2 regions of the Hydrogenophaga sp. SL48 genome follow, and region 2 is predicted to be linked to the other one. Evidence: predicted binding sites of a transcription regulator. Region 2 holds the regulator's gene; the other holds the start of a gene.
What was found. Region 2 encodes HrcA, which represses chaperone genes, less so after heat shock. Its sites were predicted from a motif close to TTAGCACTCNNNNNNNNNGAGTGCTAA; they were not measured.

Region 1: IM738_RS01275 (co-chaperone GroES) is a predicted target of HrcA. The motif match lies at 2,623-2,649, and genes of this name have one in related genera.

What each region holds. Positions count from the first base shown of each region.
Region 1 is NZ_CP063400.1:275,198-282,808, forward strand. Features, by position in the region: gene IM738_RS01265 (MFS transporter) at 1-329, shown strand, start outside; gene groL (chaperonin GroEL) at 542-2,191, opposite strand; gene IM738_RS01275 (co-chaperone GroES) at 2,237-2,527, opposite strand; gene IM738_RS01280 (carotenoid biosynthesis protein) at 2,904-5,108, shown strand; gene IM738_RS01285 (sensor domain-containing diguanylate cyclase) at 5,216-6,952, shown strand; gene IM738_RS01290 (PAS domain-containing sensor histidine kinase) at 7,047-7,611, opposite strand, start outside.
Region 2 is NZ_CP063400.1:3,060,053-3,067,663, reverse strand. Features, by position in the region: gene rapZ (RNase adapter RapZ) at 1-714, opposite strand, end outside; gene recN (DNA repair protein RecN) at 711-2,354, opposite strand; gene IM738_RS14510 (NAD kinase) at 2,404-3,288, opposite strand; gene hrcA (heat-inducible transcriptional repressor HrcA) at 3,416-4,438, shown strand; tRNA gene IM738_RS14500 (tRNA-Ile) at 4,475-4,551, shown strand; tRNA gene IM738_RS14495 (tRNA-Arg) at 4,578-4,654, shown strand; gene greB (transcription elongation factor GreB) at 4,729-5,286, shown strand; gene IM738_RS14485 (RelA/SpoT family protein) at 5,293-7,542, opposite strand.

The DNA of each region.
Region 1 (7,611 bases), 2.6 Mb from region 2:
GCCTGTCCACCTCGTTCTGGCTGTCGCTGCTGGCGCTGGCCGTGTCCGGCGCGGCCGACATGGTCAGCGTAGTGATCCGCCAGACCCTGATGCAGCTGGAAACGCCGGACGCCATGCGGGGCCGCGTGGCGGCGGTCAACACGCTCTTCATCGGCGCCAGCAACCAGCTCGGCGAGTTCGAGTCGGGCGTGACCGCCGCGGCGTTCGGGCCGGTGGGCTCGGTGGTGCTGGGCGGGCTGGGCACCATCGGCGTCAGTCTGGCCTGGTGGCGCCTGTTCCGCCCGCTGGCCGAGCGCGACTCGCTCGCGGGTCCTCCCACGCGCCTCTGAACCCCCGTCTGGCGAACCACAGGCCAGAAGACAACCACCCAGAAAAAAACCCCGCGAATCGCTTCGCGGGGCTTTTTCTTGGAGGTTGGTCAGCGTGCAGTGATGCATTCCGACGCAGCATGAGGCGCCAGGCCAAGGCGCAAGGGCGTAGACAGTGGCAGCGCCACGGCAAGCCCTTGCAACGCCGGCATGGCGTCTCAGGCAAGGAGCACTTACATGCCCATGCCGCCCATGTCGCCCATCCCACCCATGCCGCCACCCATGCCGCCGGCAGGTGCGTCATCCTTCGGGGATTCAGCAACCATGCACTCGGTCGTCAGCATCAGGCTGGACACCGAAGCGGCGTTCTGCAGCGCGGTGCGGGTCACCTTCGTCGGGTCCAGAATGCCCATTTCGATCATGTCGCCGTAGGTGTCGTTGGCGGCGTTGAAGCCGTAGTTGCCCTTGCCGGCCAGGATGGCGTTGACCACCACGCTCGGTTCGCCACCGGCGTTGGCCACGATTTCGCGCAGGGGCGCTTCAATCGCTTTCAACACCAGCTTGATGCCGGCGTCCTGGTCGGCGTTGTCACCCTTGATGACACCAGCGGCCTGACGGGCGCGCAGCAGGGCCACGCCACCACCGGCGACGATGCCTTCTTCCACCGCAGCGCGCGTGGCGTGCAGGGCGTCTTCCACGCGGGCCTTCTTTTCCTTCATCTCGACTTCGGTGGCAGCGCCGACCTTGATCACGGCCACACCGCCGGCCAGCTTGGCCACGCGCTCTTGCAGCTTCTCGCGGTCGTAGTCGCTGGTGGCTTCTTCGATCTGCACGCGCACTTGCTTGACGCGGGCTTCGATGTCAGCGGCAGCGCCGGCGCCGTCGATGATGGTGGTGTTTTCCTTGCCCACTTCGATGCGCTTGGCCTGGCCCAGATCGGCCAGGGTCACTTTTTCCAGCGTCATGCCGACTTCTTCGGCGATCACTTTGCCGCCGGTCAGGATGGCGATGTCTTCCAGCATGGCCTTGCGGCGGTCGCCGAAGCCAGGGGCCTTGACAGCCACGACCTTCAGGATGCCGCGGATGGTGTTGACCACCAGCGTCGCCAGGGCTTCGCCTTCGACGTCTTCGGCAATGATCAGCAGCGGACGGCCGGCCTTGGCGACCTGCTCCAGCGTGGGCAGCAGGTCACGGATGTTGGACACCTTCTTGTCGTACAGCAGCACGAAGGGGTTGTCCAGCAAGGCGGCTTGCTTTTCCGGGTTGTTGATGAAGTAGGGCGACAGGTAGCCGCGGTCGAACTGCATGCCTTCGACGACGTCGAGTTCGTTCTGCAGTGACTTGCCGTCTTCCACGGTGATCACGCCTTCTTTGCCCACTTTGTCCATGGCATTGGCGATGATGTCGCCGATGCTGGAGTCGGAGTTGGCGGAGATGGAGCCGACCTGGGCGATTTCCTTGCTGGTCGTGGTGGCCTTGGAGGCCTTCTTCAGCTCGGCGATCAGGGCTTCCACAGCCTTGTCGATGCCGCGCTTGAGGTCCATCGGGTTCATGCCGGCGGCCACGTACTTCATGCCTTCGCGCACGATGGCCTGGGCCAGCACGGTGGCGGTGGTGGTGCCGTCACCGGCGTTGTCGGAGGTCTTGGAAGCGACTTCCTTGACCATCTGGGCGCCCATGTTCTGGAGCTTGTCCTTGAGTTCGATTTCCTTGGCCACGGACACACCGTCCTTGGTCACGGTGGGGGCGCCGAACGAGCGCTCGAGCACCACGTTGCGGCCTTTCGGGCCCAGGGTCACTTTCACGGCGTTGGCGAGAATGTTCACGCCTTCAACCATACGGGCGCGGGCTTCGCCGCCGAAAATCACGTCTTTTGCTGCCATTTTTCAGGTTCCTTCAGTATTGGTTTGGGATGAGGGACGGAAGATTTACTTCTCGACGACCGCGAACAGGTCGTCTTCCTTCATGACCAGCAGTTCATTGCCGTCGACCTTGACGGTCTGGCCGCTGTACTTGCCAAACAGAACGCGGTCACCGACCTTGACGTTCATGGCCGACAGTTCGCCTTTGTCGTTTTTCTTGCCGGGACCGACGGCCAGGATTTCGCCCTGGTCGGGTTTTTCAGCGGCGGCGTCGGGGATGACGATGCCGGAAGCGGTCTTGGTTTCGCTGTCGATACGTTTGACGATCACGCGATCGGCGAGAGGACGAAGGTTCATTGCATCTCCTGAAATTGAACGAGGAAGGGATTGGGTCAGACGGTTTCAGCCATCCCGGGACGGGTGGGGCCGCTGATCGACTTGGCGTCAAGGTGTTAGCACTCAACGTCAGCGAGTGCTAATGATAAGGGCGACCTGTGTCGTTTTCAAGACGCAGGGGCTTCTTTTTCCCCTCCAGTCGGGGACGGATGTGGGTATTGGCCGGTCTATTTCGGGAAAACCCGTCCATGCCTGTGCGGCAAATCGGCTGTACACCGGCGCGCTGTGTGTCGATTTTTGACAAACGGTGACAATCGGTTCGGTCCTTGGGTCGGGCTCCACTGCCCGGTTGCAGGCCGAGAGGTCAGGGGGTTTGTGATCAACATCAATCTGTGAGGTGCCTGTGGCCCTTGTGCGTTCGCGTTCGTTTGTTGTGTGGTCGGCGGGCCTGTTGTCCGTCGCTTACCTGTTGGCCACCGCGTGGCGCGACCCGCCGCTCACGCTGGCGCTGGCCGGTGCCTCTGTGGTCATGTTCTGGGCCTGCGCCTGGTCGGCGCGGGCGCTGCTCGGCTTCCGGTCGGCGAGTGCTTTGGCCCTGCTGGCGCTGGGTCTGGGCTGGTTTGCCGAGCAGATGGGCTCGTCGCGCGGCTGGTTCTTCGGCCGCTATACCTACACCGATGTGCTGGGCATCCGCCTGGGCGACGTGCCCCTGGCGATCCCGCTGATGTGGTTCGCGCTGTGCCTGGTGGGCTATGTCATGGCCTGCCTGATGCTGTGGCGCGCGCCAGTGCACCCCGGCCCCAGCTTTCGCAGCGGGCTGCTCACCGCCTGGCTGGCGGCCATGGTGGTCACCGCCTTCGACCTCGGCGCCGACCCTTATTTCGTGTTCGTGCTCAAGGCCTGGATCATGCAGAAGACCGACGGCGGCTGGTTCGGCGAGACCCTGCAGGGCTTCGCGGGCTGGATGGTGGTCGGGCTGCTGATCATGTCGCTGTTCCAGGCGCTGGCCGCGCCCCGGCGCGCGCCCACGCTGTCGCGCAAGGTGGCGCTCGCGGCGCTGGTGCCCATTGGCATCTACGCCAGCGGGCTGGTGTTCCAGGTGCTGCTGGGTCACCCGATCGAGATCCGTGCCATCGCCTTCTTCGCCATGGGGCTGCCCACGCTGGTGGCGCTCGTGGCCTGGTGGCACTGGTCGCACCCCGAGCGCCACACATCCCCAAGCCGGACCGCCGATGTGCCGCTGGCGCCCTGGACCCTGGAAGCCGATCCGCTGGCGGACCGGGCGGTGGCGTCCCTGGTCGGTCCCTGGGTCGGCGACACGGGGGCCATGGGCCCGGGCGCGGCGCGCCTGGCCTCCGCCACCCGGCTCATGGCGGGCTGGCCCGCCAATGGCGATCTCGCCGGATGGGACGGCAGCGACACCTCGGCGGACCCGGCGGTGGTGGCCACCCTGCGCGCCTACCTGGACGAAGGCCGGCAACTGCCCGAGTGGGCCGACCGCGCCAAGGTGGAGCGGGCCGAGGCGATCTTCATGGCGCAGGGCCCCTTGTCGTGCACGCTGCTGTTTTGTTCCAGCCTGCCCGAGTGTTATGTGTTGCCCCACCTGGCCGAGGTGCTGCACATCGCGGGCCAGCTGGAGCAGCACACCGAGCACCGCATCCGCCAGACCGCGGCCATGGTGTTCCCCGTGATGATGAAGGGAGGCCTGATGGGCGCCGACGGCGCGGGCGTGGCCCAGGTGCTCAAGGTGCGCCTCATCCACGCCACCATCCGCCACCTGATCCTGCGCGGCGATCCGGAGCGGGTGCGGGGCCGGGTCGCGCCGCAGGCTGGCGATGCCGCCCCCACCGGCATGCACGCCGCGCTCATGGCGCACGGCTGGGACGTGGACCGGCAGGGCCTGCCCTGCAACCAGATCGAGCTGGCCTACACCCTGCTGACCTTCGGTTACTGCTTCCTCAAGGGCATGCGCACCCTGGGCCTCCGGCTGTCGCGCGCGGACGAAGAAGCCTGCCTGCACGCCTGGAACGTGATGGGCCATGTGCTGGGCGTGCGGCGCGAACTGATGGTCGACACCATGGACGAGGCCACCGTGCTGTTCGAGCGCATCCAGGCCAGCGCGGGAGCGCCCACCGGGCCCGTCGACCCGCGCCCGGCCCTCGGTCGGGCCCTGATGCAGACCATGGAGCGCACCATCGGCCTGCCGGTGCTGCGCGGTCTGCCGGTGCCGCTCACGCGCTGGCTGGTCGGGCCCGGCACCGCGCGGCTGATCGGTGTGGATGAAAAGGTGTCGTGGCCCACCCGCCTGGTCTTCACGCTGGGCCGCCTGCTGATCGGGCTGATCGACGGGCTGGTGCGGCTGGTGCTCCCTAGGTTTTCGCTGTCCCGGCTGTTCACGCGGGTCGTGGGCTACCACTTCCTGACCCGCTTCCTGATGGACCAGACCCGGCCCCTGACCTTGCCGGAGCGGGTGCTCAACCCGATGGCCGACACCATTGCGGCCTGGAGCGACGACCCCTGCGCACCCGAATGGATCAATGGCCTGGAGGACCGCATGACCACCACCGGCACCTGGCGGCCCGCTCCCCAGCGCGGCGCCTGAGCCACAGAATGCCGCGCCTGGCCCACTTTCACGTCACATTCGTCATGCACGCCCGACCCACCCTTTACGATGCCGGGATGGTTTTTTTACCGTCCCGACCGGCTCACATGCAGCTCCGGGCCCCACCGCGCCGCCTCGGGGCCTGGTTGTGGGCTTTGGCGCTGTGCCTGTGTCTGTCCGGATGGGCGGCGCCGGCCTGGGCGTCGGACGGCGAGGGCGACATCACCCTGTCGAGTCGCTACTGGATCGATGCCTCGGGCGCCCAGAGTGTGGACGAGGTGGCGGCGCAGCCCGCAGAGACCCTGGTCAAGATGGACGGGTTTCGCTCTTTCAGCCTCGGCAGCTCGGCGCTCTGGATGCGTCTGGACCTGCCTCGGCTGGAACCTTCGCAGCGCTGGTTCTTGCTGCTCAGTGCCGCGGCCTTCACCAACGAGGTCGATCTGTACCAGCGGGGTGCGGACGGAGGTTGGACCAGGCAGCGCGCGGGTGACCACCTGCCTGTGGCGCAGTGGGACCACCCGGACCAGACCCCGGTCTTCGCCATCGACGCCCAGGTTCAGGGCCCGGTGTGGCTGAAGGTGATGAATTCGCCGACCCCGACCAGCCCGCGCCTGCAACTGCTGACAGAGAACAGCCTTCAGACCAAGCGCTACTGGACCTTCCTCATGGTCGGGGGCTACCTGGGTTTCGGGCTGCTGGTGCTGTTCCTGGGCTGGGTGCACGCGCGGCTCTATGGCGACCGGGCGTTTGTTGCCTACTGCTTTTATGTCGCCTTCATGCTGGGGTTCCAGGCCGCGTTCACGGGCATCGGGGGGCTGTTTTTCTGGGACCAGTCGGCACGGTGGAACGACATGGCGCCAGCGGTGTTCATGCTGTGGCTCACGGCCTCGGGCATCTGGTTCGTGCGCGAGGTCTGCGCCGTCTCGCGCCACCACCGGGGTGTGGACCGATTTGTCGTTGCCTGGTCGGTGTTCGGCCTGCTGTACCCGCTGTTGTATGTGAACCTTCAGACCCCGGCAACCTTCGCGGTGCTCAACCTCTACGGATTGCTGTCGGTGTTGCTCAGCGTGGCGCTGTGTCTGTGGACCTGGCGCCTGGGGGAGACCTATTCCGGCTGGATGGCACTGGGCTTCCTGCCGGTGCACCTGGGGTATCCGTTTCCGGCCCTGCGCAGCGCGGGTGTGTTGCCTGACAGCTGGGCGATGCAGTACGCGGTGCTGATCGGTTCGGCGATCGAGATCCCGTTGCTGCTTTACATCCTGCACCGTCGCGCCAAGGATTTCAACGAGAACCGGGCGCGCCTGCGCGCTTTGGAGAGCACCGACCCGCTCACCGGACTCACCATCCCGCTGGTCCTCACGCTGCGCCTGCGCGACGCGCTGCGGCGTTCGCGGCGCTACGGTCACCGCTGCGGCATGGTGCTGGTCGAGCTGGCCAACCACGCCGAGATCGTGGAGCGAGAAGGCCGCGAGGCCGGCGACCGTGCGCTGGTGGTGGCCGCGTCCCGGCTGTCGGAGGTGGTGCGCGATGTGGACACCGTGTGCCGGGTGTCCGACACGCGCTTCGCCATGCTGATCGAGGGGCCACAACGACCTGATCAGCTCAAGCTGCTGGCCCAGCACGTGGTGGCCAGGGGGCTGGAGCGGGTGCCGACCTTGCCCGTCGAGCTCACGCTGCGCTTTCGCCTGGTCTCTGCCACGTTGCCTGACGCGGGTGACAGCAGCGACGCCGCGAACGATGATGAGCGCCTGATGGAGCGGCTGCACCGTGCGCTGGACCGACTGGCCGGCGAGCCGCGCAGGGTGGTGCTGCACCTGCCCGTGCGAATGCCCGCTGGGGTCTGATCCCCGCGCGGCGCCGGAGGGTCAAAAAAGTGACGGCGTTCATGCACCGCCGCTGGCGGTCAAGTGAACCCCTGGGTCTGCTGGAACTGGTTCCTCAGATCGCCAGCTCCGCCATGGCGGACTTGGGAAAGTCGAGGTCGGGCTCCTGCACGTCAAATGGCAGGGTGAAATAAAAAGTGCAGCCCTCGCCTGGCGCGGTTTCGGCCCAGATGCGGCCACCGTGGCGCTCGATGATGCGTTGCGACAGGGCCAAGCCAGTGCCCGTGCCTTCGAAGTCCATGGAATGGTGCTGGCGCTGGAACATGACGAACAGGTTGTGCGCCTTCTCCAGGTCGAAGCCCACCCCGTTGTCGTTCACGTAGAAGGTGCGCCCGCCCACGGGGTTGACCTTCCAGCCCACCTGGATGCGGGCGTGCTCCCGGGTGCGGGTGTACTTGACCGAGTTGCCCAGCAGGTTGCCCAGCGCCTGGGCCAGCAGCATGGCGTCGCCACGCACCACCGGCAGGTCGTCTTCGATCACCCACTCGATGGAGCGGCCCAGGTTTTCCTGTTTCAGGTGGGCCACCACGCCGTCGAGCAGGGTCGCCAAGGGCACCGGCTGCGACTCGATGGCCACCCGGCCCAGACGGGCGTATTCGAGCAGGCCCTCGATCATTTGG
Region 2 (7,611 bases):
CATCTGCGCGACCTCCGGGTACTCGGCCAGGTAAGCGGCCACCGGCGCGTCGCGTCCGGTGAGCGGACGCAGCGCGGCTTCGTAGTGCGGGTTGGGCAGCATGCGGACGTCGAACACGAAGTCGGCGTCCATGGGGATGCCGCGCTTGAACGCGAACGACTCGAACACCAGGGTCAGCGGCGCCTGTTGTGCACCGAGCAGTTCCTTGATGTGGCTGCGCAGGCGCGCCGGCCTGATCAGGCTGGTGTCGAGCACCAAGGCCTGCTCGCGCAGCTCGGACAGCAGTTCACGTTCGTATTCGATGGCGTCGGTCAGCGCACGGTGTTCGTCGTCCGACTGCTTGAGCGAGAGCGGGTGGCGTCGGCGCGTTTCGGAGAATCGGCGCACCAGGGTGTCGGTGGTGGCGTCGAGAAACACCGTGCTCAGGTGGATCTGCTGCCCGGGTTGTTTGAGGAGATCGGCCAGGCGGGCAGGCAGTCCGGGCAACGACGCGGCACTGCGCACGTCCATCGCAATGGCCACCTTGCTGGCCCGGTGGCTTTGCTCCAGCGCGATGAAGGACGCGAGCAACTCGGGCGGCAGGTTGTCGACGCAATAGAAACCCAGGTCTTCGAGCGCGGTGAGTGCGACCGATTTCCCCGAGCCCGACATGCCGGTGATGAGCACCAGCTCGATCTCGACGGGGGGCTTGCTGGACGGGGGCGGGGTGTTCATGCGGCGAGCAGCTCGCGCGCGTGCGCCAGCGAAACTTCAGAGCGGTCGTTGCCGCCGAGCATGCGCGCGACTTCGCTCACGCGTTGTTCCTGGTCGATCACAGTGACCGTGCTGTGGGTGGATCGCCCGTTCTGGCGCTTGCTCACCAACAGGTGGTGATCGCCGCAGGCCGCGACCTGCGGCAGGTGGGTCACGGCGAGCACCTGGCGGTCCCGGCCGAGCTGGCGCAGCAGCTGCCCCACGGTGTGCGCCACGGCACCACCGATGCCCGAGTCCACCTCGTCAAAAATCAGGGTGGGCGCCTGGCCCAGGCGGCTGGTGACCACCGAGATCGCCAGTGCGATGCGCGACAGCTCACCGCCCGAGGCCACTTTCCCCACCGGGCGCGGGCTGACGCCGGCGTGACCCGCCACGAGAAACTCCACCTGTTCCCAGCCACTCGCCTGCGGCTCGTCCAGGCGCTGCAGGGCCACCTCAAAGCGGCCACCCTGCATGCCCAGCGTCTGCATGGCCTCGCTCACGGCCTTCGACAGTTTGGGGGCAGCCTGCTGGCGTTTTTTGCTCAGCACGCTGAGTTCTGCTTCGAAGCCTTGCCAGGCCTTGCGTTCGGCGGCTTTCAGGCTGTCGAGGTCCAGCGCCTGGTCGATCTGCGCGAGTTCGGTTTTCCAGGCCGTGTGCAGCTCGGCCAGTTCTTCGGGTGGGCGCCGGTAGCGTCGGGCCAGAGACATCCACAGCGACAGGCGCTGGTCCAGCGCTTCGAGGCTGGCAGGGTCCTGGTCGGCGTGGCGCGCGTACTGGTGCAAGCTGTGCACGGTGTCCTGCACCTGGGCCAGCGCGGCCTCCAGCGCTTCGATCGGTCCGCCGAAGGCCGGCTCGATGTGGGCCTGGGCCTGCAACGCACCCAGGGCACGGTGGATCAGGCTGGCGGCGCTGCCTTCTTCGTCGTCCAGCGCCGCCACCGCCAGCTGGGCGGCGTCCTGCAGCCCTTGGGCATTGGCCAGGCGGCTGTGCTGTGCGTTGATGTCTTCCCATTCGCCGGCCAAGGGCCGCAGTTTGTCCAGCTCGCCGATCTGCCAGGCCAAGCGCTCGCTTTCCAGCTGCAGGGTGTTCTGCCGCTCGATGGCGGTGTCCAGGGCCTTGCGGTGCTGGCGCCAGCGTGCCCACAACGCCGAGGCAGTCGAGGTGTCGATGCCGGCGTAGGCGTCCAGCAGGCCGCGCACCGCATCGTTGCGGGTGAGGCTTTGCCAGGCGTGCTGGCCATGGATATCGACCAGATCGTCTGCCAGTGTCTTGAGCTGTGCCATGGTGGCGGCACTGCCATTGATCCAGCCCCGGCTGCGGCCCTCGGTGTCCACGGTGCGGCGCAGCAGCAGGCTGTCTTCGCTTGAGAACCCCTGTTCTTCCAGCCAGGGCTTGACCGACGCCGGTGTGTCGAATTCGGCCGCGATCTCGCAGCGGGTGGCACCCTCGCGCACCACACCGCTTTCGGCGCGGGCTCCCAGGGCGAGTTGCAGCGCGTCGATCAGGATGGACTTGCCCGCACCGGTTTCGCCGGTGAGCACGCAAAAGCCCTGATCAAGTTCGAGGTCCAGCGACTGCACGATGACGAAGTCGCGCAAAACGATGCGTCTGAGGCTCATGGGAGGAATTGGAAACGGAGGAAACAGCGGTCGTATTCTGACCGCTATTTCACGCGCCTTCGTTCCAGTGCAGTTTCTTGCGCAGTGTGTCGAAGTAGCTCCAGCCCTGCGGGTGCAGCAGACGCAAGGTGTGCTCCGAACGCCTCACCACGATGCGGTCGCCGTGCATCAGGCTGGTGAGCGACTGCATGTCGAAGTTGGCGCTGGCGTCCTTGCCTGAGACGATTTCCACCGCGACCTCACAATGTGCCGGCAACACGATGGGCCGGTTCGACAAGGTGTGCGGCGCGATCGGCGCCATCACCCAGCCGTCGATGGCCGGGTGCAGCAGCGGTCCGCCCGCGGAGAGCGCGTAGGCCGTGGATCCGGTGGAGGTGGCGATGATCAGGCCGTCGGCGCGCTGGTTGGCCACGAAGTGGCCATCGACCTCGACCCGCAGCTCGATCATGCTGGCCACGCCACCCCGGTTGACCACCACATCGTTGAGTGCAGTGGCCTCGAACACACAGCGACCGTCGCGCCAGACGCTGGCGGCCATCAGCGCACGCGTGTCTTCTTCGTATTCGCCCCTGAGGATCGACCGCAGGTTGTCCCGGTAGGTGTCGAAGGGGATGTCGGTGATGAAACCCAGGCGACCCTGGTTGATGCCCACCAGGGGCACCCCGTAGCGGGCGAGTTGCCGCCCGATGCCCAGCATGGTGCCGTCGCCGCCGAGCACCAGCGCCAGATCGATGGACTGGCCCATGGCCGGCACGTCCAGCGCGGGGTACTGCAGCAGGCCGGTGTTGAGCGCTGTCTCCCGCTCCAGCGACACCTCGCAGCCTTCGTCATGCAGGAAATGAGCCACTTCCTCCACCACGTCGCGCGAGCCCGGGGCCTGGTATTTGCCGACGATGGCCACGTGCGCAAAACGCAAAGTCTTTCCGTCGGGCATGGACCCGTGGCGATGGGGGGAGGGCAGGCTCATGCACAAATTACAACATAGGCATTGGTGTGACCCGCCCACAAAAACCCTTGCACATGGACCGCCGCCACTTCGCTGGCGTCCGTAAAATGAAGGCATGTTGGATGACCGCGCCAAGTTGCTGCTCAAAGCCCTCGTCGAGCGATACATCGCCGACGGCCAGCCTGTGGGGTCGCGCACGCTGGCCAAGGCGGCCGGCATGGAGTTGTCGCCAGCGACCATCCGCAATGTGATGAGCGACCTGGAAGAACTGGGCCTGATCGCCAGCCCTCACACGTCGGCCGGTCGCATCCCGACTGCGCGCGGTTACCGGCTGTTCGTTGACACCATGCTCACGGTGCGTCGCGAAGGACTGGTCAGTGCGGACGAGATGGGGGCCGCCGGCATCGAGGCCGGTGCCCAGCCGCAGCGGGTCATCAGCCACGCGGCGCAGATGTTGTCCAGTCTGTCGCAGTTTGTCGGTGTGGTGATGGCACCCAGACGCACGTCGGTGTTTCGCCACATCGAGTTTTTGAGCCTGTCCGAACGTCGCGTGCTCGTGATCCTGGTCTCGCCCGAGGGAGATGTGCAGAACCGCATCATCCACACACAGGTCAGTTTCAGTCAGTCGCAGCTGCTCGAAGCCGCCAACTTCCTCAACGCGCACTACGCGGGCCTCACCATGGAAGAAGTGCGCGCGCGACTCAAGACCGAAGTGGATGCGCTGCGCGGCGAAATCGCCCAGCTGATGCAGGCGGCCGTCGACATCGGGACCGGAACTGGCTCGGCGCAAGAGCACATCGTGGTGTCTGGGGAGCGCAACCTGCTGTCGGTCAGCGAGTTCTCGAGCGACATGGGCCACTTGCGTCAGCTCTTCGACCTGTTTGAACAGAAGACCCAGCTGATTCGCCTGCTGGATGTGTCCACCCAGGCCGACGGCGTGCGCATCTACATCGGCGGCGAGAGCCAAGTGGTGCCGTTCCAGGAGCTGTCTGTGGTGACCGCGCCGTATGAGGTGGATGGCCAGGTCGTGGGTACGCTGGGCGTGATCGGCCCGCAACGCATGCCCTACGACCGCATGATCCAGATCGTCGATGTGACCGCCAAGCTGGTGGGCAATGCGCTGAGCCACAACAAATGAGCGGGTTGGCCCGGGCCCTACAATGCGTGCCTTGCCGGGCCGTTAGCTCAGTTGGTTAGAGCAGAGGACTCATAATCCTTTGGTCGTTGGTTCAAGTCCAACACGGCCTACCAAAAACCGTGCTAGAATACGAAGCTTAGCGGCTGTAGCTCAGCTGGATAGAGTACTTGGCTACGAACCAAGGGGTCGTGGGTTCGATTCCTGCCAGCCGCACCAAATGAAAAGCCTGCAGCCACAAGCTGCAGGCTTTTTTATTTTCCGATCGCATTCTTTCCCTGCCTTCACTGTTCATGAGCAAGGCCTTCACCCGCGAGACCGACAACGACGCAGACGACGAGCTCCCCGCTTCGCCAGCGTTGCCCACCGGTGTCAACTACATCACCCGTTCCGGCTACGACCTGCTGCGCTCGGAGCTGTTCGGCCTGATCGACGATGAGCGGCCCAGGATCGTGGAGATCGTGCACTGGGCCGCCAGCAATGGCGACCGCTCGGAAAATGGGGATTACCTGTATGGCAAGAAGCGTTTGAGGGAAATTGACCGGCGCATACGTTTTCTGACCCAGCGTCTGGAAATCGCCGAGGTGGTGGACACCTCGCTTCATCACGGGGGCGATCAGGTGTTTTTTGGCGCGACGGTGGTTTACTCCGACGACAGTGGCGCCGAAACCACGGTCACGATCCTGGGGGTGGACGAGGCCCGAAGCACACACCACGAGATCAGCTGGGTGTCTCCAGTCGCTCGTGCGCTGCTGAAGTCGCGCGTCGGCGACGTGGTGCGATTGGTGGTTCCCGGTGGTGTGCAGGAGCTGGAGGTGCTCTCCGTCACTTACCCGGCACCTGCCACCTGAGTCTCCTCAGGGCTTGAGGCGTTGCGCCTTGAGCACGGAATTCGTGCGTTTGAGGCTGCGCAGCACTTCCGCCAGGTGCACCCGGTCCCGAACCGCCACCGAGAAACGGATGTCGGTCGCCGTCTGCGCGGGCTCGTCGCCCATGTCCACGTGGGTGATGTCGGCTTCGGCGGCGGCGATGGCCGAAGCCACGCGGGCGAGCACCCCTTTGCCATTGGTCACGGTCACAATCACTGTGGTGTCAAAAGCACGCACCGGGTCGTCCGACCATTCCACCTGCAGGAAGCGCTCGCTGTCACGGGCCAGCAGGCGCCGTCCGGTCGGGCAGTCTTCGGCGTGCACGATCAGGCCTTCTCCACGGCCCAGGTAGCCGACGATGCGGTCGCCGGGGATGGGTTTGCAGCAGGAAGCGTATTGCACCGACAAGCCTTCGCTGCCATCCAGACTCACCACGCCTTGTGACACCGATTCGTTCTCGCCCGAGGCGTAGCGTTCGGTGCTGATCAGGACCGCGTCGGGTTTGAGGCCGGTTTCTGCCAGCAGCACCGCCAGTTTTTTGCCGACCATGTTGGCAATGCGCTTGCCCATGCCGATGTCCGTGAGCAGCTCATTGCGGGTCTTGTTGCCGGTGAAACGCAGCAGTTTGTCCCAGGTGGCCTTGTACTCGCCGCTTTCAGTTGGCAGGGTGGCGAGCCCCTCGGAGCGCAGGGCCTGCGTCAACATGCGCTCACCCAGTTCGTTGGCCTTTTCCTGTGCCAGCGTTTTCAGGTGGTGCCGGATCTTGGATCGTGCGCGGCCCGTCTTGACGAAGGACAGCCAGGCCGGGTTGGGCTCGGCGGTGTCGCTGGTGACGATCTCGATGATGTCGCCGTTGGCCAGCTCGGTGCGCAGCGGGCGCTGCTCGCCATTGATGCGGGCGCCGACGGCCCGGTTGCCCACGCCGCTGTGGATGGCGTAGGCAAAGTCCATCACGGTCGCGCCCCGCGGCAGCGCCATGATCTTGCTCTTGGGCGTGAACACATAGACCGCATCGGGAAACAGGTCGATCTTGATGTGGTCCCAGAACTCGCTCGCGTCGTGGGTTTCCTGCTGGATGTCCAGCAGCGACTGCAGCCACTGGGTGCCCAGGCGCTGCGACATGTCGCTGTTGGGTTCGCTGGCCTTGTAAAGCCAGTGCGCCGCCACGCCCGACTCCGCTACAACATCCATGGCGTGGGTGCGTAGCTGGAATTCGATGTTGGTACCGAACGGGCCGATCAGCGTCGTGTGCAGCGACTGGTAGCCGTTGACTTTCGGGATCGCCACGTAGTCGCGGAACTTGCCCGGCACCGGTTTGTAGAGCTGGTGCAGCAGACCCATGCCGGTGTAACAGTCGCTCAGGTCGGGCACCACGATGCGGAAGCCGTAGATGTCGGTCACCTGCGAAAACGACAGGTGCTTGGTGTCCATCTTGCGGTAGACCGAATACAGGGTCTTCTCGCGACCCACGATGCGCACCGACATGCCATGTCGGGCAAACGTCGACTCGACCTCGCGCTGCACCCGGCTGATCAGGTCCTTGCGGCGGTTGCGCGACTTGTTGAGTGCCTTGGACAGGACTTCATAGCGCCAGGGGTGCAGGAAACGGAACGCCAGGTCCTGCAGTTCGCGGTACGTGAAATTGAGTCCCAGCCGGTGAGCAATGGGTGCGTAGATCTCGAGGGTCTCGTTGCTGATGCGTTGCCATTTGTCGCGCGGCATGTCACCCATGGTGCGCATGTTGTGCGTGCGATCGGCGAGCTTGACGAGAATGACCCGCACGTCCTTCGCCATCGCCAGGAGCATCTTCCGGAACGATTCGGCCTGGTTCTGCTCTCGCGTGTCGAAGGCCAGCTTTTCCAGCTTGGTCAGGCCGTCCACGAGGTCGGCCACCGGTGCGCCGAAGCGCTCCACCAGTTCGGCCTTGCTGACACCACAGTCTTCCATGGCATCGTGCATGAGCGCCGCCATGAGGGCCTGGGCGTCCAGCTTCCATTCTGCGCATTGGGCGGCCACCGCGATCGGGTGGGTGATGTAGGGGTCGCCGTTCTTGCGCAGCTGGCCCAGGTGGGCTTCGTCAGCGAAGCGGTAGGCCTTGCGGATGCTGTCGATGTCACTCGGGCCGAGGTAGTCCAGCTTGCCCACCAGCGCGGCAAAGCTCGCCGCCGCCGCGCTCGCGGCCGGTTGCGAGGGCTTCACGGGGCGTTTGGAACTGCCGGATTCGGCTTGGGTGATCATCCCGCTACTTTAGCTTGAGATGCCTGCCACTGCCGGACGCCGTTCGGATCAGCCTTTCTGGGCGCAGCG